One region of the Streptosporangium sp. H16 genome, then DNA from elsewhere that is predicted to be linked to it. Evidence: riboswitches for the same ligand, from Rfam matches in the RefSeq annotation. Region 1 holds a riboswitch; the other holds the start of a gene.
The links. A riboswitch is a leader RNA that binds a small molecule or an ion and turns the genes downstream of it on or off. The one in region 1 is predicted to bind glycine.
Positions count from the first base shown of each region.

Region 2: it holds a riboswitch for glycine, as region 1 does, so the genes downstream of both, gcvT (glycine cleavage system aminomethyltransferase GcvT) here and gcvP (aminomethyl-transferring glycine dehydrogenase) in region 1, are expected to answer to the same signal.

Region 1 covers NZ_JBPXMD010000033.1:34,955-46,535, reverse strand. The annotation lists gene ACTOQ2_RS35945 (RNA polymerase sigma factor) at 11-1,414, shown strand; gene ACTOQ2_RS35940 (MbtH family protein) at 1,619-1,828, opposite strand; gene ACTOQ2_RS35935 (hypothetical protein) at 2,375-2,776, opposite strand; gene ACTOQ2_RS35930 (TetR/AcrR family transcriptional regulator C-terminal domain-containing protein) at 3,042-3,629, shown strand; gene ACTOQ2_RS35925 (DUF5999 family protein) at 4,055-4,246, shown strand; gene ACTOQ2_RS35920 (alpha/beta hydrolase family protein) at 4,253-4,885, opposite strand; gene ACTOQ2_RS35915 (hypothetical protein) at 5,019-5,369, shown strand; gene ACTOQ2_RS35910 (tetratricopeptide repeat protein) at 5,544-6,326, opposite strand; gene gcvP (aminomethyl-transferring glycine dehydrogenase) at 6,453-9,317, opposite strand; glycine riboswitch at 9,500-9,592, opposite strand; gene ACTOQ2_RS35900 (MerR family transcriptional regulator) at 9,608-10,228, opposite strand; gene ACTOQ2_RS35895 (bifunctional nuclease family protein) at 10,373-10,843, opposite strand; gene ftsR (transcriptional regulator FtsR) at 10,923-11,573, opposite strand.
Region 2 covers NZ_JBPXMD010000003.1:30,115-41,695, forward strand. The annotation lists gene ACTOQ2_RS05895 (glutamine synthetase family protein) at 1-367, shown strand, start outside; gene ACTOQ2_RS05900 (aldehyde dehydrogenase family protein) at 370-1,716, shown strand; gene ACTOQ2_RS05905 (3-oxoacyl-ACP reductase) at 1,722-2,486, shown strand; gene ACTOQ2_RS05910 (LacI family DNA-binding transcriptional regulator) at 2,593-3,612, opposite strand; gene ACTOQ2_RS05915 (gamma-glutamyl-gamma-aminobutyrate hydrolase family protein) at 3,965-4,660, shown strand; glycine riboswitch at 4,788-4,886, shown strand; glycine riboswitch at 4,887-4,981, shown strand; gene gcvT (glycine cleavage system aminomethyltransferase GcvT) at 5,015-6,106, shown strand; gene gcvH (glycine cleavage system protein GcvH) at 6,103-6,495, shown strand; gene ACTOQ2_RS05930 (L-serine ammonia-lyase) at 6,568-7,944, shown strand; gene ACTOQ2_RS05935 (hypothetical protein) at 8,038-10,131, shown strand; gene ACTOQ2_RS05940 (DUF6286 domain-containing protein) at 10,356-11,018, opposite strand; gene ACTOQ2_RS05945 (amino acid deaminase/aldolase) at 11,168-11,581, shown strand, end outside.

The DNA.
Region 1 (11,581 bases):
AGGTGTCCTCATGCCCCCAACCGCCGTGGCGACCTCATCTGAGGCCCCGACGACCCTCGACCAGCTCCTTGACCGAGGGCGAGTCCAGGGCCACCTTTCACTCGCGGAGCTGCGCCACGCCTTCGCCGAGGCGGGCATCAGCCCGACCGAGGGCAGGTCGATCCTGCGCGAGCTCACCGAGGCGGGCGTCAGCCTGGCGGCCGAGAACGAGCCCGCGCTGTCCGCGTCCGGCGCCAAGAGCACCCGCAAGACCCCCGTCCGCAAGGCCAAGGCCGCGCCCGCGAGGAAGGGCGCGGCGAAGACCGAGACCACGGCCGGCGCCCCGGACACCGCCACGACCGGTGCGGAGCCCGCGGGCGACCTCAAGACCGCCAAGCCCGCCAGGAAGACCGGGGCCGCGAAGGACGCCAAGGACGCCGCGGCGGAGCTCGACGACGAGTGGAACCCGCCGGAGGAGACCGAGGTGGAGGTCGAGCCGACCCTCGACCTCGACGACCAGTCCTCCGTCATGGGCGACTCGGTGCACACCTACCTGAAGTCGATCGGCCGTCGCACCCTGCTCACCGCCGCGCAGGAGGTCGAGCTGGCCAAGCGCATCGAGGCCGGGCTGTACGCCGAGTCCAAGCTGGAGGCCGACCCGGGCCTGTCCGCGGCCGCGCGCGACGACCTGGAGTGGATCGCCGAGGACGGCCGCCGGGCCAAGGACCACATGCTGGAGGCCAACCTCCGCCTGGTCGTCTCCGTGGCGAAGAAGTACACCGACCGGGGCATGGCCCTGCTCGACGTGGTCCAGGAGGGCAACCTGGGCCTGATCCGCGCGGTGGAGAAGTTCGACTACACCAAGGGCTACAAGTTCTCCACCTACGCCATGTGGTGGATCCGCCAGGCCATCCAGCGCGGCTTCGCCGACTCGGCCCGCACCATCAGGCTTCCGGTGCACGTGCTGGAGATGCTCTCCAAGCTGTCGCGCGTCGAGCGTGACATGCACCAGCGTCTGGGCCGCGAGCCCACGCCGGAGGAGCTGGGCGTCGAGCTCGACAAGACCCCCGACCAGATCGAGGAGCTGCTGCGCACCAGCCGCCAGCCGATCAGCCTCAACGCCACCATCGGCGAGGACGGCGAGACCACCATCGGCGACCTCATCGAGGACGTCGACTCGCCCGAGGCGTCGGAGGTCGTCGACCGCCAGCTGCTGGGCGAGCAGCTGCGCGGCGTGCTCGGCAACCTCTCCCCCAGGGAGGCCAAGATCATGGCCCTGCGCTTCGGCCTCGTCGACGGCAAGCCGCACACCCTCGACGAGATCGGCAAGTATCTCGGCCTGACGCGCGAGCGCATCCGCCAGCTGGAGAAGGAGTCGCTCTCCAAGCTCCGCCACCCCAGCAACACCCGCCCGCTGCTCGACTGGGCCAGCTGACCGGCGGCGGGCCGTTCCGAAGTCCCGAAGGGCGCCACCGCGAGACCTCCCGGTCCGCGGTGGCGCCCTTCGGCGTGTTCCGGCCCCCGCGGGGAGTGCCCCCCGGAGGGACCGGCGGGAGCGCGAGGCGCCCCTCCCCGAGGGGCGCGGTACGGGAACCGGGGCGACGGTCCCCGTACCGGCCCTCGAAGATCTCGAAGGAGGTCAGCCGCCCATCTCGGCGACGAGGCTTCTGGGGCGCATGTCGGTCCAGGAGCCTTCGACGTAGGCCAGGCAGCCGGCGCGGGAGTCCTCACCGTGGACGATCTCCCACCCCGGGGGGACGTCGGCGAACGCGGGCCACAGCGAGTGCTGCCCCTCGGCGTTCACCAGCACCAGGAAGGACGCGTTCTCGTCGTCGAAGGGGTTGGTCATCGGATACCTCCAGCATGGGTGTGCCGGGTGGCGAACCCGGCCGTGTGGACTCGCCCGGCACCGGGATTCCCGGCCGGCGCCGCCCGCCGGCGCGCCCAGGGGTCGGCGACCGTCGTCCCCCGCCGGATGCGAGGAGCCGTCCGGATGCGAGGAGCCGTCCGGGCGCGAGGAGCCGTCCGGGCGCGAGAAAAAGGCAGACGAAAATGACATAACTGCGTGCACCTCAGCGAAGTGCCTGGTCACGGCGTTGACGGAGTGGCCGGAGAGGCCACCGAGGCGGAGTATCTTATTAGGGAAGCCTAACCTAAAATCTGCCACATTGGGAGGCCGGGCCGCGACGACCGGTCATCAGGGCCGAATCACCGCCGCCTCCCCCGGCCCGTTCCGGAACGGCGAAACCGCCCGTCACGGGAACGCGTGACGAGCGGCGAGAGGCCGTTCGAACCGGGTCCGCGGGTGGGGACCGGTGGGCGGATCAGATCCGCGCCCGGGCACCCGCGGCCGAAAGCCCCGGCGAGGACCAGGGACGAGGTCCGGGAACGGAGATCAGCGGGCCGAGGCGGCGACCGGGCGCGGGACCCTGGGAATGCCGGTCAGCCGGTTCTGCTCGCGAAGGGTGCGCAGGCGGTTGACCTCGGCGGTCCACTCGGCGCCCTTCGGGGTGGCCCTGCCCTTGCGGCGGCGGATCCGGTCGTCGTACGACCTGATCCCGAACGTCGCGCGCTGGTTGGCCTCGGCCGCGCGCAGGGCCTCGGTGAGCGCCCTGTCGAAGGCCAGCCCGGCGGCTCGCAGCTCCTGCACGGGGGCCGCGGCGGCCTGAGCCCGGCGCACCTCGGCCTCGGCCTCGCGCGCCTTCTCCAGAAGCTCGGGGAAGCTCTTCCCGACCTCCTGGTCAGCGTGGTGACGAACCTCCGCCTCCCGGCTCACGCGCGGTCGGAAAAACGCCATCTTCTTCCCTCTCTCGCCGGTCGCCGGTCTCCTCCGGCAGATCACCGCTCGTAGCCTACGCGGTCCGCCCCCACCCCACATACTCAGGGACCGGGCCTCCCGCGAAGCGGTTCGCGCCGCCGGCCACCTCACCGTGCGGCACCGTCGGCCGTCTCACGGTGCGGCTCCATCGGCCGCCTCGCCGCAGGGCGGGGCCGGGGAACCTTCGTCCTGCCCGGCGCGCCGTCCTTTACGCAGTAAGGTGAGGGGTGGCAGGATGCCACCCATGCCTGCCAAGCGACCTCCCGTCCCGCTCTCCAGGGAGCGCATCATCGACGCCGCCCTCCACATCGCCGACGGCCAGGGGCTCCGGCGCCTGACGATGCGGCGGCTGGGCGACGCGCTCCAGGTGGAGGCGATGGCCATCTACCACCACCTGCCGCGCGGCAAGGACGCCCTGATGGACGCGCTGGCCGAGCACGTCACCACCGTCCACGCCGAGCCCGGCGGGAGCTGGCAGGACAGCGCGAGGGCCTGGTGCCGGGCGAGCCGGGCCGCGCTGAGGGAGCATCCCGGGGTGCTGGCCCTGGCCCTGACCAAGCCGCCGAGGGGCAGGGCGGCGATCGCCATCAGGGAGCAGATCGACCAGCTGACCGACGCGGGACTGGCCGACGCAGCGGGCGCGGTACGGGCCCTTCGGGCCTACGTCTTCGGCGCGGTGGCGGTGGAGGTGCAGCAGTCGGGCTGGGCCGAGCCCTCGGGCGACGAGGACGAGCCCTGGCGTCCCCCGTCCAGGGGAGGCGGCAGCCCGGGGGCGGACGCCGACTTCGAGCACGGGCTGGACGCGCTCCTGGCCGGCCTGGGCGCGCGGTGAGCGCATCGGACCCGGTAAGGGACGGTCAGGGGTGTGAAAACCCGCGTCGGCGCACGTCAGCAACTTGTAACCGATCGTTTACCTGCCTGGCGGCGTGTCGCACTTGGTCGAATGTCCTTATATGAGGCATGCTGTGTTATAGGTCACATCCCCTGATAAAGCCCTGACGGACTGACCCCTTACCAGTTCTCAAACAGTCCTAACGGGCTATGTCGCCAAGGTGCGATCGATCGCACACTTGATCTGCTTGATGTGCGGCTCCCGTTCTGTTAGGGACCGCATGGCCATATATCAACATTCAGATGCTCGTCCCCGTCATACGTGGGAACGGAGACCCATCGGTGACGGTGCCGCCGGATGTCCGATGCCCACCCGTGCCCGGTGTGACCCGGGCGAGCCGACACGAGAGATCCGGAGGCACGCCGATGTGCCCGCACGAGCCGTCCTGTCCGTCCGCCGACGCGCTGGACCGCGAAGCCGCCCGCACCATGGCGGCCCACCCCGAGCAGGGCTGGAGCCTGCTCTGCAACGGTGTGGTGCTGTTCGACGACACCGGCGAGCTCCTCCCGGACGGTGCCGTCATCGAGCCGCATCGGCCACTGGCCGGCGTGGTCTGAGGCCCGTCACACCCGACCGGTCACGCTGAGCGGGTCCACCGAGCCCGGCCGCATCCTCGCGTCGAGCCACCCGGCGACCACCTCGCCCACCCCGGCGGGATTCCTCCCGAGGTCGTGACCCTCTCCCGGCAGCACCACCAGGCGCGCGACGTCCGCCGCCTCGGGCACGCCGAACGGGTCACGGTCTCCGTTCACCACCAGCACGTCCACACCCGCCGCGCGCAGCTCCCCGGCACGTGACCGCTCCGGCTTCCCCGGCGGGTGCAGCGGGAACGCCAGCGCGACGACCGCGCGGGCCCCGACCCTCCCGGCCGTACGGCACGCGACCCTGGCCCCGTTGCTCCGCCCGCCCTGCACCAGCGGCAGCCCCGGATAGCGCCCGCGCAGCCCGGCCACCAGCGTCTCCCACGCCTCGTCCTGCTTGACCGCCGACCCCGGCGCGCGGGCTCCGCGCATCCGGAACGGCTGGAGCACCCGCGCGACCGTCCCGCCGATCGCCGTCGCGGCGTCCCGCACGGCCAGCAGGTCGGGGGCGTCCACTCCCCCGGCCGAGCCGTGGGTGAGCACCAGCAGGAAACGCGGGGCGGCCACCTCGTCGATCTCCACCAGCGCCGGGCCGTGCGGGGTCGCGATCTCCACGGGCGGGACCGCGCGCGCCGGGAACCCCGATCCCGGCGCGGACGCGCCGTCGGGAGGGGTGGACTCGGAGGTGGACACGGATCTCCTCCTATTGACTGATGCCTGGCGGCCGGTGTGAAGGAACAATCGAAGCGTGCAGGACTATCAAGATATCCGCCAGGACATGCGTGCCACCGTCGAGGCCCGGCGCGACCTCGGCCCCGAGTACGAGGCCGCCCTCATCGAGTCGTTCGTGTCACGCCTGGACGCGACCATCGCCCACCGGGTGCGCGCCGAGATGCACGCCTCCGGGGCGCCGAAGGCCAAGTCGCGCAAGAACTCGAACAGCTCGATCCCGCTCGCCCTCGGTTCGATGGGCATCGGGATCCCGCTGACCGCCATCGCGGCGCAGACCTCCGGCACCGCCGGGCTGCTGCTGGCCTGGGGCGGAATCGTGGCGATCAACTTCGCCCACGCCCTGAGCCGCTGGCGGGAGCGCGACTGACACCCGCCAGAAGTCCCACCCGGCCTCTCCGGCTCCCCGGTCCCGCCTCGGACGGCCCGGAATCCGCGAGGCCAGGCCGCAGGGAAGGCCGGTGCCCGTGCGAGGTCTCCCACGGGCACGACGAGCATCGCGCCTTCACCCGGGAGGCCGGCAGGCGCGCCGCGCGCCCCGGGTTCAGAGGTCCCGGTCGAGGCGGAGGCGGACCTCACCGGCGAGATCCTCGTCGGCGCTGTCCAGGCCGTAGCGCCACACGCGCTCGGCGTCCTCGTCGCGGCCCCTGAGCGGGAGCGTGCGGGCCAGGAGCTCGATGGCCAGCGCGCCGGTCTCGACGTCGCCGCCCTCCTCGATCGCGGCGGAGAACTCCGCGCACGCCAGCTCCAGGTGAGCGATGCCGAGCATCACCCGCAGCCTCGGCACCTCGGCCGCGTCGGGCACCGAGAGCGCCTCCAGGAGCACCTGGGCGGCCTCCCCCGGCTCGCCCTCCTCCAGGAGTGCCTCCGCCAGCCGCTGGGCGGCACGAGGAGCGATCTCCGGGTCGGCGGTGGCCAGCGCGTCACGCAACGACCGCTCGGCCTCCTCCGCGCCCGTGGCGAGCCTGGCGAGGGCCATGTGCGCCAGCGGGACGTAGGCGGGATGGCCGACGCCCAGCGCGGCCTGCCAGGCAGCGCGGGCCTGGTCGGCCAGGTCCTCCCGCTCGAAGCTCCCCGCGAGCAGGCAGGCGGCCTGGGCGGCGAACTCCGGATGCCCGGTCGCCAGCGCGGTGCGCGCGGCCGCGCGGGAACCCGCCACGTCCCCGCTCTCCTCCAGCACCACCGCGAGACCCACCGCCGCCTGGGCCCGGTCGGGCTCGTCGGGATCGGCGACCAGCTCGGCGAAGATCGCGGCGGCGCCGTCGAGGTCGCCCGCCTCGGCCAGTCTTCGCGCGGTGTCCAAGGGACGGGTGTCCACCTCAGGCATGCAGGATCCTTCCGGATACGGAGACGCCCCGAGCCTAACGACTCGGGGCGCCCTCCGTCCTGTCGCATTCCCCGCGAATATCGAGGGTCGCGCGGGCCTCCGATCCCGGCCGCTCCCCGGCGGTGATCAGTCCTCGTACGCCTCCAGGGGAGGGCAGGAGCAGACCAGGTTGCGGTCACCGTAGGCCTGGTCGATGCGGCGGACCGGCGACCAGTACTTGCCCTCGCGCACCGACGGCAGCGGGTAGGCCGCCTCGGTGCGGCTGTAGGGGTGGCCCCACTCGTCGGCGACGAGGCTGTCGGCCGTGTGCGGGGCGTTGCGCAGCGGGTTGTCGGTCTTGTCGTACGCCCCGGAGGCGACCTTCGCGATCTCCTCGCGAATCGCGATCATCGCCTCGCAGAACCGGTCGAGCTCGGCCAGGTCCTCGCTCTCGGTCGGCTCGATCATCAGCGTGCCGGCCACCGGGAAGGACATGGTCGGGGCGTGGAAGCCGTAGTCGATGAGGCGCTTGGCCACGTCGTCGACCGTCACCCCGGTCTCCTTGGTGATCTGGCGCAGGTCCACGATGCACTCGTGGGCGACCAGGCCGCCGCGGCCGGTGTAGAGGACCGGGTAGTGGGGGCTGAGCCTGCGGGCCAGGTAGTTGGCCGACAGGATGGCCTGCTCGGTGGCCGCCTTCAGCCCGTCGGCGCCCATCATCCGGATGTAGGCCCAGGAGATGGGCAGGATGCCCGCGGAGCCGTACGGGGCCGCCGAGACCGGGCCGACCGCTGTGCCTTCGCCGCCCTCGCGCAGCGGGTGGCCGGGCAGGTAGTCGGCCAGGTGGGCGCGGACCGCGACCGGGCCGACGCCGGGACCGCCGCCGCCGTGCGGGATGCAGAAGGTCTTGTGCAGGTTCAGGTGGGAGACGTCCGCCCCGAATTCGCCGGGCCTGGCCAGGCCGACCAGCGCGTTGAGGTTGGCGCCGTCGACGTAGACCTGCCCTCCCGCCTCGTGCACCAGCTCGCAGATCCGCACGATCGTCTCCTCGTACACGCCGTGCGTGGACGGGTAGGTCACCATGATCGCGGCGAGCTGCTCGCGGTGCTTGTCGATCTTCGCGACGAGGTCGTCGACGTCCACGTTGCCCTGGTCGTCACAGGCGACCACGGCCACGCGCATGCCCGCCATCACCGCGCTCGCGGCGTTGGTGCCGTGCGCGGAGGAGGGGATCAGGCAGACGTCGCGGCCCGACTCGCCGCGGGCGGTGTGGTAGGCGCGGATCGCCAGGAGCCCGGCGAACTCGCCCTGGGAGCCGGCGTTCGGCTGGAGCGACACGGCGTCGTAGCCGGTGACCTCGGCCAGCCAGCGCTCCAACTGCCCGATCAGCTCGATGTAACCCGCGGCCTGGTCCTCGGGCGCGTAGGGGTGCAGCCCGGCGAACTCCGGCCAGGTGATCGGCTCCATCTCGGTGGTCGCGTTGAGCTTCATGGTGCAGGAGCCCAGCGGGATCATCGACCGGTCGAGCGCGATGTCCTTGTCCTGGAGCCTGCGCAGGTAGCGCAGCATGGCCGTCTCGGAGCGGTGGCTGTGGAAGACCGGGTGGGTCAGGTAGTCGCTGACCCGGGCCAGCGCGGCGGGCAGCGCGTCGTGCGCGGCGGCGTCGAGGTCGGCGAGCACGGCGCCGCTGATCCCGAAGGCGGCCAGGACCTGCTCCAGGTGGAGGAGCTCGGTCCTCTCGTCGCAGGTGACGCCCACGTGGTCGGCGTCGACCAGGCGCAGGTTCACCCCGTTGTCGCGGGCCGCGGCGACGACCGCCTCGGCGCGGCCGGGCACCTTGGCGAGCACGGTGTCGAAGAAGGTGTCGTGCACGACCTCGACGCCGCCCTGGCGCAGGCCCTCGGCGAGCACGACGGCGTGCCGGTGGGTGCGGCGGCCGATCCTGCGCAGGCCCTCGGGGCCGTGGTAGACGGCGTACATGCCGGCGATCACGGCGAGCAGCACCTGCGCGGTGCAGATGTTGCTGGTGGCCTTCTCGCGGCGGATGTGCTGCTCTCGGGTCTGGAGCGCGAGCCGGTACGCGGGGCGCCGGTCGGCGTCCTGGGAGACGCCCACCAGGCGGCCGGGCAGCTGGCGCTGGAGGCCGTCGCGGACCGCCATGTAGGCGGCGTGCGGGCCGCCGAAGCCGAGGGGGACGCCGAAGCGCTGCGAGGAGCCGACCGCGATGTCGGCGCCGAGCTCGCCGGGCGCGGCCAGCAGGGTGAGGGCCAGCAGGTCGGCGGCGGCGACCACCTGGGCGCCGCGCGCGTGGGCGGCGTCGGCGATGGCGCGGAAGTCGCGAATCCTGCCGCTGGCGCCGGGATACTGCACGAGCACCCCGAAGCACTCGGGGAGTTCGGCGGTGAAGTCGCTCTCGACCAGCTCGATGCCGAGCGGCTCGGCGCGGGTGCGCAGCACCGCCTTGGTCTGCGGCAGCGCGTCGGCGTCCACCACGAACACCTTCGAGGGGCTGCGGCCCGCGCGGCGGGCCAGGGTCATCGCCTCGGCGGCGGCGGTGGCCTCGTCCAGCAGGGAGGCCCCGGCGACGTCGAGGGCGGTCAGGTCGGAGACGACGGTCTGGAAGTTGATCAGAGCTTCCAGGCGGCCCTGGGAGATCTCCGGCTGGTAGGGCGTGTACGCGGTGTACCAGCCCGGGTTCTCCAGGAGGTTGCGGCGGATGACGCCCGGGGTGATCGTGTCGTGGTACCCCAGGCCGATCATCGAGGTGAGCACGGTGTTGCGCCCGGCGAGGACCCGCAGCTCGGCGAGAGCCTCGGACTCCCCGGCCGCCGGGGGCAGGCTCAGCCGCTCCGAGGAACGGATCGCCTCGGGCACGGCCACCGCGACCAGGTCGGCGACGGAGGCGAATCCGACCGCCTCCAGCATGCGGGTCTGGCCGGCGTCGTCCGGCCCTATGTGACGGGTCGCGAACGCGGGAGAGCCGAGTTCGCTGAGCGATGACAGGTCGGTCATTGGTGAAGCCTCCCGGGACGGGGTGGAGACCGGCGCTGGGCGCGGGCGTATGCCTGGTCTCCCCCTCTGTCATCACGACCGTCGTGCGGGGTCGTGACCTGAGAGCTTCACCTGCCCGTTGCCGGGAGGCTTGCACCGTCGGTGAGTCGCGCCTGGCGAGCGCGCCTGCTTTCCAGAGTTGCCTCGTCCGTGCGGTACCGGGTGCCTGAGAGATTCCGGGGAGGTTGCTCCTTCGGCGCCCCGATCTTGGTCGGGGTCTCTCCCGCACAGGGTCAGTGGCAGGTCCGAGTTTACCCGGTTCGTCGTGCTCTGCGACGACGGGCCAGCTCATCGGCCTGATGATCTCCTAAAGGGCCCTCGCTCGACTCCGCGCGTTCGCCGGGCAGATCCGCGAGGGAGCCCTCCACCTCCTGCCACACCCGTCCCAGTGCTATGCCGAAGACTCCCTGACCGCCCTGGAGGAGGTCGATGACCTCGTCGGGCGAGGTGCACTCGTAGACGCTCACCCCGTCGCTCATCAGGGTGATCCCGGCCAGGTCGTTGACGCCCCTGTCGCGCAGGTGCTGCACGGCGATGCGGATCTGCTGGAGGGAGACACCGGTGTCGAGGAGCCGCTTGACGACCTTGAGGACCAGGATGTCGCGAAAGCCGTACAGCCGCTGGGAGCCGGAGCCGTGGGCGGCTCGCACGGTGGGCTCGACCAGGCCGGTGCGCGCCCAGTAGTCGAGTTGCCGGTAGGTGATGCCGGCCGCGGAACAGGCCGTGGGGCCCCGGTAGCCGATGTCGGCGGGCACCTTCACCGGTTGCCCGTCGAACAGCAGACCCTCTTCACCCGCGCGCTGACGTGCCGACTGGCGCCGTTCCGGGTCATCCTGATCGGCGTTTCTACCCTCGCCGCTGCTGACCGCCACGCGGACCTCCGGCTTTCTCTCATCCCACGGCCTGATCTGGGGGTTTACGCACGACCGCGGGTTTCACTTGCACCGTAGGACTGGGGCCAAGTCCAGTCAACGACCCCACCCGGCGCGTCGTGAAGCGTAAATGCACCGAAATTCCTACCCCGCGCGGCCGAAGTCCTCGGGCGTGATCGTGTCAAGGAACTCCCTGAACTTCTCCACCTCGTCCTCCTGGTCGTCCGGGATGATCACTCCTGCCTCCCGGACCACGTCCTCACTCGCGAAGATACGTGCGCCGGTGCGAAGTGCCAAGGCGATCGAGTCCGAGGGACGCGCGCTCACCTCGACCCCGTTGGAGAACACGAGATCCGCGAAGAAGATGCCGTCGCGCAGGGCGACGATGTTGACCGTGCTCAGCCGGACGCCGAGCCCTTCGAGCACGTCACGGAACAGGTCATGCGTGAGCGGCCGGGGTGGTGGTTCCTCGGCCTGGGCCATGGCGATCGCCGTGGCCTCCGTCATGCCGATCCAGATAGGTAGGTAACGCTCCCCATGCGTCTCTTTCAGCAAGACGATCGGCTGGTTGGAGGGCATCTCAACTCGAACGCCCACGACCTCCATCTGCAACACGGGCTGCTCCGTCTTCGCTGGATTCCGACCGGTTTGTTCAACGTAACACTCGTGGGGGTACGAGTGCCTGGTCAGGTTCTCACCGGCCCAGGGCCCCACGAACGCCGGAACGCAGCAGAGAGGCGTGCAATTCCAGCAGCAGGCCGGAGATCTCCCTGGCCGTCTCGTCGGCCTGGTCGATGGCCCCGGGGGCGCGGCGGCGCAGGAGCGGGGCGACGGCCTGCTCCACCAGGCCGGCCTCGCGCTCCGCGGCGGCCTTGACGGCCCGCAGGTGGCGGGCCCGCAGGCCGAAGGCGGCCAGGGCTCCGACGCTGCGGGCCACGGCCAGCGCCTCGGCGTCGTAGTAGCGGGCCACGGCGGCCAGCAGGCCGTAGTCCTCCAGCTCGGCGAGGGTCTCCTCGTCGAGCTCGGCGGCGGCGAGCAGCTCCTCGCGGGTGAGCCGGATCTCGGGGGGCGCGTCGTCGGGGACCGCGCGCGGCCTGGCGGCCGGGCGCTCCTCGCGGTCGGCCGCCTCCAGATGATCCTTGATGACGCGCAGCGGCAGGTAGCGGTCACGCTGCTCGCTGAGGATGTAACGGAGCCGCTCGACGTCGGCGTAGGTGAACTTGCGGTATCCGGAGGGACTGCGCTCCGGCTCGATCAGCCCCTCGCCCTCCAGGAAACGAATCTTGGAGATGCTGACATCGGGGAACTCGCCCTGCAGGAGAGCGAGCACCTCCCCGATGCTCATGTGCGCAC
Region 2 (11,581 bases), on a different contig from region 1:
CAACAGGACCTGCGCGCTGCGCCTGGTCGGCCACGGCCCCTCGCTGCGGATCGAGAACCGGGTGCCCGGCGGCGACGTCAACCCCTACCTCGCGGTCTCGGCGCTCGTCGCGGCCGGGCTGCACGGCATCGAGAACGAGCTGCCGCTCGAGGACGCGTTCACGGGGAACGCCTACTCGTCCGGCGCGGAGACCGTGCCGAGCACGCTGCGGGACGCGCTGGAGCTCTGGGAGGGCTCCGAGTTCGCGACGGCCGCCTTCGGCGAGGACGTCGTGGCGCACTACGCGAACAACGCCCGGGTCGAGCTGGCCGCCTTCGACGCGGCGGTGACCGACTGGGAGCTTTTCCGGGGATTCGAACGGATGTGAACATGAAGATCATCAACCCGGCGACGGAAGAGGTCGTCGCCGAGGTCGAGATGGCGGACGCCGCCGAGACCGACCGGGCCGTGGAGCGTGCCAGGCGGGCCTTCGCGACCTGGCGGAACGTCGGCCCGGGAGACCGGGCCCGGCTGCTGCGCCGTTTCGCCTCGCTGGTGCGCGAGCACGCGGAGGAACTGGCCCTGCTGGAGGTCGCCAACTCCGGGCACACGATCGGCAACGCCCGCTGGGAGGCGGGCAACGTCGCCGACGTGCTCGACTTCTACGCGGGGGCGCCCGAGCGCGACCACGGCCTGCAGATCCCGGTGCCCGGCGGGCTGGACGTCACCTTCAGGGAGCCGCTGGGCGTCGTCGGCGTGATCGTGCCGTGGAACTTCCCGATGGTCATCATGACCTGGGGGGCGGCCCCGGCGCTGGCCGCGGGCAACACCGTGATCGTCAAGCCCGCCGAGTGGACGCCGCTGACCGCGCTGCGGGTGGCCGAGCTGGCCCTGGCCGCCGGCCTGCCCGAGGGGGTGTTCCAGGTCCTGCCCGGGGCCGGGGAGGTGGCGGGCGCCCGGCTGGTCGAGCACCCCGGCGTGGCGAAGATCGTGTTCACCGGCTCGACCGAGGTCGGCAAGGAGATCGCCACCACCTGCGCCGGGCAGGTCAAGCGGCTCACCCTGGAGCTGGGCGGCAAGAGCGCCAACGTGGTCTTCGCCGACGCCGACCTGGAGAGGGCGGCGGCGACCGCGCCGTACGCGGTCTTCGACAACGCGGGCCAGGACTGCTGCGCGCGCTCCCGGATCCTGGTCGAGCGCTCGGTCCACGACGAGTTCCTGGCCCGGTTCGGGGAGGCAGTGCTGGGTGTCAGGGTCGGCGACCCCCGCGACGAGGCCACCGAGATGGGCCCGCTGATCAGCGCCGAGCACCGGGACCGGGTGGCCTCCTTCGTCACCGAACCGCCCCACCTTCAGGGCGCGTGCCCGCCGGGGCCGGGGTTCTGGTTCCCCGCGACGGTCCTGACGCCCCGGTCGGCGGACGACCGGGCGTTCACCGAGGAGATCTTCGGACCGGTGGTGTCGGTGGTGCCGTTCGACGACGAGGCGGACGCCGTGCGGATCGCCAACGACACCCCGTACGGCCTGAGCGGGTCCATCTGGACCCGCGACGTCGGCCGGGCGCTGCGGATGGCCAGGGCGGTCGAGGCGGGCAACCTCAGCGTCAACTCCCATTCGAGCGTCCGCTACTGGACCCCGTTCGGCGGTTTCAAGCAGTCGGGCCTCGGCCGCGAGCTGGGCCCCGACGCCCTGTCAGCGTTCACCGAGATCAAGAACGTCTTCATTTCCGAGGAGTAGTAGCGATGCTGCGTTTGCAGGACCGGGTCGCCGTCATCACCGGCGCCGGAAGCGGGATCGGCCTGGCCACCGCGCGCCGGTTCGCCGAGGAGGGCGCCCGCGTCGTGTGCGTGGACCTGGACGAGAAGACCGGTGCGGCGGCCGCCGACGAGGTCGGCGGGCTGTTCGTGCGGGCCGACGTGACCAGCGAGGACGACGTCGCCCGCGCGTTCCAGGCCGCGTTCGACACCTACGGCAGCGTGGACATCGCGTTCAACAACGCGGGCATCTCGCCGCCGGACGACGACTCGATCCTGGAGACCGGCATCGACGCCTGGCGCCGGGTCCAGGAGGTCAACCTCACCTCGGTCTACCTGTGCTGCAAGCACGCCATCCCGTACATGCGGCGGCAGGGCAAGGGGTCGATCATCAACACCGCGTCGTTCGTGGCCGTGATGGGGTCGGCGACCAGCCAGATCTCCTACACCGCGTCCAAGGGCGGGGTGCTGGCCATGTCGCGTGAGCTGGGCGTGCAGTTCGCCCGCGAGGGCATCCGGGTGAACGCCCTGTGCCCGGGGCCGGTGAACACTCCGCTGCTGCGGGAGCTGTTCGCCAAGGACCCCGAGCGGGCGCAGCGCCGCCTGGTGCACATCCCGGTGGGCCGGTTCGCCGAGGCGTCCGAGATCGCCGCCGCGGTGGCGTTCCTCGCCTCGGACGACGCCAGCTTCATCACCGGCTCGGAGTTCCTGGTGGACGGCGGCATCTCCGGCGCGTACGTCACCCCGTTCTGACGCCCGTCACCGGAATCCCGGCACGCCCACGCCGTCCGCCACCCCGTTCCGACGCCCGTCACCGGCGTCCCGGCACGCCCGTGCCGTCACGGGGTGGCGGCGTCGGTCACCGGCGTCCCGGAACGCCCGTGCTGCCCCGCGGCGTGAGCCGGGCCGTCTCGGTCCGGACGCCGGTGACGTGCTCACCGGCGATCAGCGCCAGCAGGCTCCGCGCGGCCTGCGCCCCGGAGTGGGGGATGTCCCGGCCGAGAGCGGTCAGGGCCGGTCGCACCACCTGGGAGAGGGGCGAGTCGTCCCAGGCCACGAGGGACAGGTCCGCGGGCACCTCCAGCCGCATCTCCTGCGCGACGGAAAGCCCGGCGACGGCCATGATGTCGTTGTCGTAGACGATCGCCGTCGGCCGGTTCGCGCCGCTGACCAGCCGCCGCGTGGCCCGCGCGCCCTCCTCGCCGGTGTAGTCCGTGTGCACGACGGAGTGACCGGCCAGGCCGAGCTCGTCGCACGCGGCGGTGAAGGCCTGATCGCGCAGGGCGGTGTGCACCAGCGCGGGCAGCCCGGCGACCCTGGCGATCCGGCGGTGGCCGAGTGCGGCGAGATACTCCACCGTCTCCCGCATGGCCGCGCCGTCGTCGGACCAGACGGCGGCGAGCGAGCCCGTCTCCGACGGATGGCCGATCACCACGGCCGGCAGGTCCAGCTCCTCGATCTCGGGGATGCGCGGGTCGGCGAAGTGCAGGTCGACCAGGATGATGCCGTCGACGCGTCCCTCTCCCCACCACCTGCGGTAAACCTCCGCCTCCTGCGCGTGGCCGGTCACCACCTGCAGGAGCAGGGCGTAGGAGCGGGCCGACAGCTCGCTCTCGATGCCGCTGATCAGCTCCATGAAGAACGGTTCCATCCCCAGGACCCGCGCCGGGCGGCACACGGTCAGGCCGACGGCGCGGGCCCGTGCCCCGTTGAGCGCGCGCGCCGCGCTGTTGGGCTGCCAGCCGATCTCCCTGGCGATGGCCTTGATGGTGTTCCTTCTCGCCTCCGACACACCCGGCCGGTCGTTCAGCGCGTAGGAGACCGCGACCTTGGACACCCCCGCGCGACGAGCGATGTCGGCGATCGTCGGTCGCTTCACGAGACCCCCACCTGAACCGGTTATTCGACGCGTTTCCGCTGCGCACCCTACTACGCTCGTCTCGATCTCCCACGCTCTCCCTGGCGGCCGGTGACCCGCCGTGATCGCCGGAGCACGGCGGAACGCCCGCGCTCGCGACGACACCGGCGGCGGTGGCTTCGCCACCTCCCCGGCGGCGGATTCGCTTAACCACTTAACTCCCGCCACCCGCCACGGCGCCGCCCGCACCCCTCCCGCCCCCCACCGGTGCCGGGGCTCGCCGGGGCTCGCCGGGGCCGGTAACGTGCGGGAGGGCGCCGGGATGGGCACACGGTGCCGGGACCTCGGTGCAAGCGCGGCGAAACAGGAGATCATGTCCCGTCCCGTCATCGGCATCACCTGCTACGTCGAGCCCGCGCGGTTCACCGTCTGGGAGACGACCACCGCACTCCTGCCGTACGACTACGTCGACCACGTGGCCCGCGCGGGCGGGCAGCCGGTGATCCTGCCCCCGGCGGGCGACCCCGCGACGCTGGCGGGACGCCTGGACGGGCTGATCCTGGCCGGCGGCGGGGACGTCGGCCCGGAGCGGTACGGGCAGGAGCCGCACGAGCGGACCGGCCACGTCCGGCCGTTCCGCGACGACGCGGAGCTGGGGCTGGTCCGGGCGGCCCTGGAGCGGGGCCTTCCCTTCCTGGGCGTCTGCCGGGGCATGCAGGTCCTGAACGTCTCGCTGGGCGGCACCCTGCACCAGCACCTGCCCGACGTGGTCGGCCACCCGGGGCACGCCCCGGCTCCCGGCCGCTACGGCAGGATGCCGGTGTGGCTCGCCCCCGGCAGCCGGACCTCGAAGATCTTCGGGGCCGAGACCGTGGATGTGGCCCACTACCATCACCAGGCCCTCGACCGGCTCGCCGCGGGCCTGAGCGTGACCGCCCACGCCGAGGACGGCACGATCGAGGCCGTGGAAGTGGACGACCACCCCTTCGCCGTCGCCGTCCAGTGGCACCCCGAGACCGACGACGAGTCGGCCCTGTTCGAGGCGCTGGTACGCCACGCCACCCCCTGACCGGCGCGGATCGGGGCGGCGAGGGGATGGCGAGGGGATGGCGAGGGGATTTCGCCCGGCCGGTTCGGGGCGGCGAGGGGATTTCGCTCGGCCGGTTCGGGCGGTTAGGCTGGCCGCTGACACCGATGAATCCCGTGCGGGAGAGCGTCCTGACACCCAGGCCAGGACCCCTGAAGGAGCAAGCCCTCCCCGCGAACCTCTCAAGGCAAAGGACCGTGCGGGTAGGTGCCCTCTGGAAAGCAGGTCCCACGGCCTCGCCGAAGGTGAAAGTCCGGTAAAACCCGGATGAAACTCTCAGGCACCGACGACAGAGGGGGAGGATGCTCTCATCTGTCCCTTGTCTGAGGTGCGCACATGTCCCGACCTACGCCGCTGCGCGGCGTGCACGAGTCCCTCGGCGCGACGCTGACCGACTTCGCGGGCTGGCTGATGCCGCTCCGCTACGGCAGCGAGTCGGCCGAGCACAACGCGGTCCGCCAGGCGGCCGGCCTGTTCGACCTCTCCCACATGGGCGAGATCTTCGTGACCGGACCGCAGGCCGCCGAGGCCCTCGACTACGCGCTGGTCGGCCACCTGTCCGCGCTGGAGCCCGGCCGCGCCCGCTACACGATGATCGTCGACGCCGAGGGCGGCGTGCTGGACGACCTGATCGTCTACCGGCTCGCCCCCGCCGAGTTCATGGTCGTCGCCAACGCCTCCAACTACCCGCGGGTGGCCGCCGAGCTGACCGGCCGCGCCAAGGGCTTCGACGCCGCGGTGGACGACCGCTCAGAGCGGTACGCGCTGGTCGCGGTCCAGGGCCCGCGCTCCGCGGAGATCCTGGGCGCGCTCACCGACGCCGACCTCGACGGGCTCAAGTACTACGCCGGCCTGCCCGCCGTCGTCGCGGGCCGCGAGGCCCTCGTCGCCCGTACGGGCTACACCGGCGAGGACGGCTTCGAGCTGTTCGTCGCGGCCGAGGACGCGGAGCCGCTCTGGGCCGCCCTCACCGAGGCGGGCGCGCCGCACGGCCTGATCCCCGCGGGCCTGTCCGCCCGCGACACCCTCCGCCTGGAGGCCGGGATGCCGCTCTACGGCAACGAGCTGTCGGCCGGGCTGACCCCGTTCGACGCCGGGCTGGGCCGTGTGGTGAGGTTTGACAAGCCGGGCGACTTCGTCGGCCGGGCCGCCCTCGAATCACGCAAGGACGTCCCGCCGTCCCGCCGCCTGGTCGGTCTGATCGCGACCGGCCGCAGGGTGCCCCGGCACGGGTACCCGGTGGTGGTCGCCGGCGACGGCACGGTCGTCGGCGAGGTCACCAGCGGGGCGCCCTCCCAGTCACTGGGCAGGCCCATCGCCATGGCCTACGTGGACAACGGCCTGTCGTCAGGACTGGCCGTGGACATCAGGGGCAGCCACGAGCCGGTCGAGGTCGTCGCACTGCCTTTCTACAGGAGGAAAAAATGAGCAGCATTCCCGAGGAACTGCACTACACCAAAGAACACGAGTGGATCTCCGGCATCGATGACGGCCTGACCCTCACCGTCGGCATCACCGCCTACGCCGCCCAGGCGCTGGGCGACGTGGTCTTCGTGCAGATCCTCCCCGAGGTCGGTTCGGCGATCGCCGCCGGCGACGCGGTCGGCGAGGTCGAGTCGACCAAGTCGGTGAGCGACATCTTCGCGCCGGTCTCCGGCGAGGTCGTCGAGGTCAACCAGGCCGTCGTGGACGACCCCTCGCTGGTCAACGGCGACCCCTACGGCGACGGCTGGCTGTTCCGCGTACGCCTCGAGGGCTCCGCCGACGACCTGCTGTCGCCGGAGGAGTACGCCGCGCTCACCTCGGGTGAGTCCTAAGCCTCTCCCCCCTCGCGTCACGGCCACGCGCGTCTCCGGGCGCGCGTGGCCGTCCACGCTGGAAGGATTCAGATGACGATCAGCGTCTTCGATCTCTTCAAGATCGGAATCGGCCCGTCCAGCTCGCACACCGGCGGCCCGATGGCCGCCGCCCACAAGTTCGCCCGCGGCCTCCACCAGGACGGGCTGCTGGAGAAGACCGCCCGGGTGAGCGCCGTCCTGTACGGCTCGCTGGGCCTGACCGGCAAGGGCCACGGCAGCGACAAGGCCGTGCTGCTCGGCCTGTCCGGCGAGAAGCCCGAGCTGGTCGACGTCGACACGGTCGACGAGCGGCTCGCCGCCATGCGCGAGTCCGGCACCCTCTCCCTGTACGGCTCCCGCGAGATCCCCTTCGTCATCGGCGAGGACCTCGTCTTCGAACGCAAGATCTCGCTCCCCGGCCACCCCAACGGCATGCGCTTCACCGCGCTGTCCGAGTCCGGCGAGACGATCCGCGAGAAGGTCTACTACTCGGTGGGCGGCGGCTTCGTCGTCGACGAGAACGCCACCGGCGCCGACCGGATCAAACCCGACGACACCGTCCTGCCGTACCCCTTCACCACGGCCGCGGAGCTGCTCGCCCAGTGCGCGGAGACCGGGCTGTCGATCTCCGGGCTGATGCTGGAGAACGAGCGGGCGTTCGGCCGCACCGAGGCCGAGATCCGCGCCCAGCTGCTCGTGCTGTGGCAGGTCATGAGCGAGTGCGTGCGGCGCGGCATCGGCAAGGAGGGCGTGCTGCCCGGCGGCCTGAAGGTCCGCCGCCGCGCCCACCAGCTCCACCGGCAGCTGCGCAGCGAGTCGCCGGAGAAGGACTCGCTGCAGACGATGGACTGGGTCTCGCTGTTCGCCCTCGCGGTCAACGAGGAGAACGCCGCCGGAGGCCGCATCGTCACCGCGCCCACCAACGGCGCCGCGGGCATCATCCCGGCCGTGCTCACCTACTACGACCGCTTCACGAAGGACTCCGACGACGAGGGCGTGATCCGCTTCCTGCTGACCGCGGGGGCGATCGGCGTGCTGTTCAAGGAGAACGCCTCCATCTCCGGCGCCGAGGTCGGCTGCCAGGGCGAGGTCGGCTCGGCCTGCTCGATGGCCGCCGCCGGGCTCACCGAGGTGATGGGCGGCACCCCGGAGCAGGTCGAGAACGCCGCCGAGATCGGCATCGAGCACAACCTGGGGCTGACCTGCGACCCGATCGGCGGCCTGGTGCAGATCCCGTGCATCGAGCGCAACGCGGTCGCCTCGATCAAGGCCATCGCCGCCGCCAGGATCGCGATGCGCGGCGACGGCCGCCACTTCGTCTCGCTGGACAAGGCCATCAAGACGATGCGCGACACCGGCCGCGACATGCTCGACAAGTACAAGGAGACCAGCCGGGGAGGGCTCGCGGTCAACGTCATCGAGTGCTGACCTCAATCCCTATCAAATTTCGCATCACGTGCAAGACCCCCCGATCCCACGCCTATGCTGGGTGGCCATGTGCGCGGGACTCGGGAGGTCGCGGTGGTAACGGGAACGCACCTGGCAAGCCGTTCCCGTCGCTCCCAGCGCCCCGCGAACCCCTCCGGCCCCCTGCGGGTGCTCCGCTTCCTCGGGTCGCACTGGCTCTTCATCACCGCCCTGCTGGCGGGCGGCGGCCTGCGGCTGCTCGCCATGCTCGGCTACCGGCCCGCCCTGTGGTTCTGGGCCGACTCCTTCGTCTACCTGAACGCGGGGCTCGACCCCCGCCCCCTGGAGTCCCGCCCGGCGGGCTACGCGCTGTTCCTGTGGATCCTCAAGCCGCTGTCCAGCGTTCCCGCGGTGGTCGCGGTGCAGCACCTGCTCGGACTGGCCGTAGCTGTCTGCGTCTACCTGCTGCTGCGCAGGCTGGGCGGGTTGCCGGGGTGGGGCGCGACGCTCGCCGCGCTGCCGGTGCTGCTGGACGCCTACCAGCTCCAGCTCGAACACCTCGTCATGGCGGACCTGCTCTTCCAGTTCCTGGCGGTGCTGGCGGTCACGCTGCTGCTGTGGCGGCGGCGCCCCGCGGTATGGGTCGCGGCACTGGCCGGAGCGCTGCTGGCCGCGGCGACCGTCACCCGCACGATCGGGCTGCCGCTGATCGCCGTGGCGCTGGTCTGCATGCTGATCCGCCGGGCCGGATGGCGGGCGGTCGTCGCCGCGACGCTGGCCGCCGCGATCGGCCTGGGCTCGTACGCGGCCTGGTTTCGGGCCGAGCACGGCAGCTTTGGGCTGACCAGGGGGAACGCCTTCCTCTGGGCGCGGACGATGACCTTCGCCGACTGTTCCAGGATCCACCCGGCCGGTCCCGAGGCGGCCCTGTGCCCCGTCGAGCCGCTCGGACAGCGCCCGGCGCCACCGGTCTACATCTGGGACGGCGAGTCGCCGCTGAACAAGGTCAAGGGCAGTTGGGCGGAGCGCGACGCGCTCGCGGGCGCCTTCGCCACCCAGGCGATCATGGCCCAGCCGTTCGACTTCCTGCGGGCGGGCCTCGACGACGCGGCCCACATCTTCGACTGGAACCGGCGCGTCTACCCGGCCCCCGGGCCGCAGAGCGCCTACGTCTTCCCCGACACCGTGCGGCCCTTCTCCTCGGGGGCCGCCTCGCAGGGAAAGACCGCCGAGCAGCTGACCGTGGCCTACCAGGGCTCGTCGGGGGCGCCGGTGATGGTCGAGCCGTACGCGGGCTGGCTGCGCGGCTACCAGGAGTACGCCTTCGTGCGGGGCCCGTACCTCGCGGTGATCCTGCTGGTCGGCCTGGTCGGGGTGTTGATGCGGCTGCGGCGGCTCGGCGGCGCGGTGCTGCTGCCCTGGGCGGCGGGGACCATGCTGCTGGTCCTGCCGCCCTTCATCGCGGCCTTCGACCACCGCTACGTCATCCCCGCCCTCCCGCTGGCCTGCCTCGCCGCCGGACTGGCCTTCGGGGCCAGGCACGAGGAGAACGCGCCCGAGGCGACGGCCGGGGAACCGGACGAGGACCCGCCGTACGAGGGCCCCGGCGACGAGGACCCGTCGTACCGCACGACGGCCGAACGGCCGGTGTACGCGAGCCCCGTCGGGGAATCGGGGTACGGGCCGGGGTCGTACGACGAGCAGGCGCACCGGGGTGGCGCGTACGGAGGCACCGCGTACGGGGGCACGACGGAGCCGCCGGTGTACGGCGCGACGGGCGAGCGACCCGCGTACGGCGTCACCGGCGAACGGCCGGCGTACGGCATGACGGGCGAATGGCCGGTGCTGGGAGGGACGGGCGAGCGGCCGGCGTCCGGAGGAACGGCCGAGCGACCCGCGTACGGCGCGACGGGCGAGCGGCCGGTGTCCGGAGGGTCAGCGGCGGCGGACGTGCAGGCGAACCACCACGCCGAGTTCTACCTCCCCGAGCGCCCGTCGGACCTTCCCCACCGCGTCCCTGTTCAGCCGGGCCACGAGTTTGCCGACATCGGTCGCGGGCGCGCAGCCCACCCCGATGCGCAGCCGCTCGTGCCGTACGTACCTGACGCGGACACGGGTGAGCCCTTCGACTTCTTTAAGAGCAACCCCGAGCATGGCGGTCCCCGTCCCGGACCGCCTGCCCCACCGTCCCCATCCCAGGGCGTGTAGCAGCCACCGCACCGCCAGGAGTGCCAGCGCCACCAGCAGCAGCGCCACCAGCCAGCCCAGCCACGGATGCGCGGCCAGCCAGCCGGGGAACCCCTTGCGCACGAGCCTGGCCCCGGGCGACTGGCCGGGAATGTCACCGCGTCCTCGCAGGAAGGCGTAGAGTCCCGCGCACACCAGCACCGCCCCGGTGACGGCCAGACCGATCCGGTTGCCCAGGTAGGGCCTCATCGCGCCTTCTTCCTGCGCAGCCGTACGACGACGTCACCCGCGCACATCGCGCCCAGCCCGGACAGCCGGTCCCCCACCGCCGCGCCCACCCGGCGCAGCACGGGCCCGGTCCGCTCGGCGTCGGTGAACACGGTGACCTCGACGATCCGCGACGTGAGCCGGACCCGGGCCCCGTTCACCTCGTCCACCGCCTCGGCGGCCTCCCGCAGCGTGCGGCGAAGCCCGGACCTGGTGATGCCGATCACCATGTGCGGATCCCCCGACTCCAGCGGCACCAGCCGGGTCCGGCCCGGCAGCGCGGCGAGCGCGAGCATCACCAGGCCCGCCGCCATGGCGAGCGTCGACGCGGCGAACGTGGCGGGATCCGACCAGTTCCACGCGCCGGCCCCGTTGACGAGCCGCCGGTAGGGAACCCGCGCGACCGGCGACTCCATGAGCAGGCCCACCGTCACCGAGGCCGAGACCACCAGCACGGCGGACACCATCATGGCCGCGGGGACACCGGCGGGGGTCCTTCCCGGCCGCAGCAACCGCACCGACCTGCGGCGGACGTCCTGGAACTGCTCGGCCGCCGCCTTGCCTCCCGAGCCGCCGGTGGTGGTCCCCGCGCCGCCGGTGCCTCCCGAGCCCGCCAGGATGTCCTGGAGAGTAGTCGTCATTCGGTCATGTGTACGCGTCCGGGCAGGAGCGGGCCGGGGATCAACCACCCACTTACGCGATCTTGAGGTCCTCCTGGCGGGAGCATTGACCACCCGTCCAGCAATATGAACATTGCTCATATTCGTGGGAGCCGGGTTATCCTGCGAACATGGACGACCGCCAGCGCTACGACCGGGCCACAGCGCACCTGGATCCTCCCTTCGCCGTCCTCGACCTGCCCGCCCTGCGCGCCAACGCCGAGGGAATGGTCCGCCGGGCCGGGGGCAAGCCGATCAGGGTCGCCAGCAAGTCCATCAGGTCCCGGGCCGTGCTCGAACGCGTCCTCGCCATGGACGGCTTCACAGGGATCATGGCCTTCACCCTCCCCGAGGCCCTCTGGCTCGTCTCCACCGGGATGCGGGACGTGCTCGTGGCGTACCCCACCGTCGACCGCGCCGCGCTCGCCGAGCTGGCCGCCGGCCCGGTCGCGGCACGGGAGATCACGATCATGGTGGACCACGCCGAGCACCTGGACCTCATCGAGTCCGCCGTCTCCGGAGTCCACGACCGCCACGAGATCCGG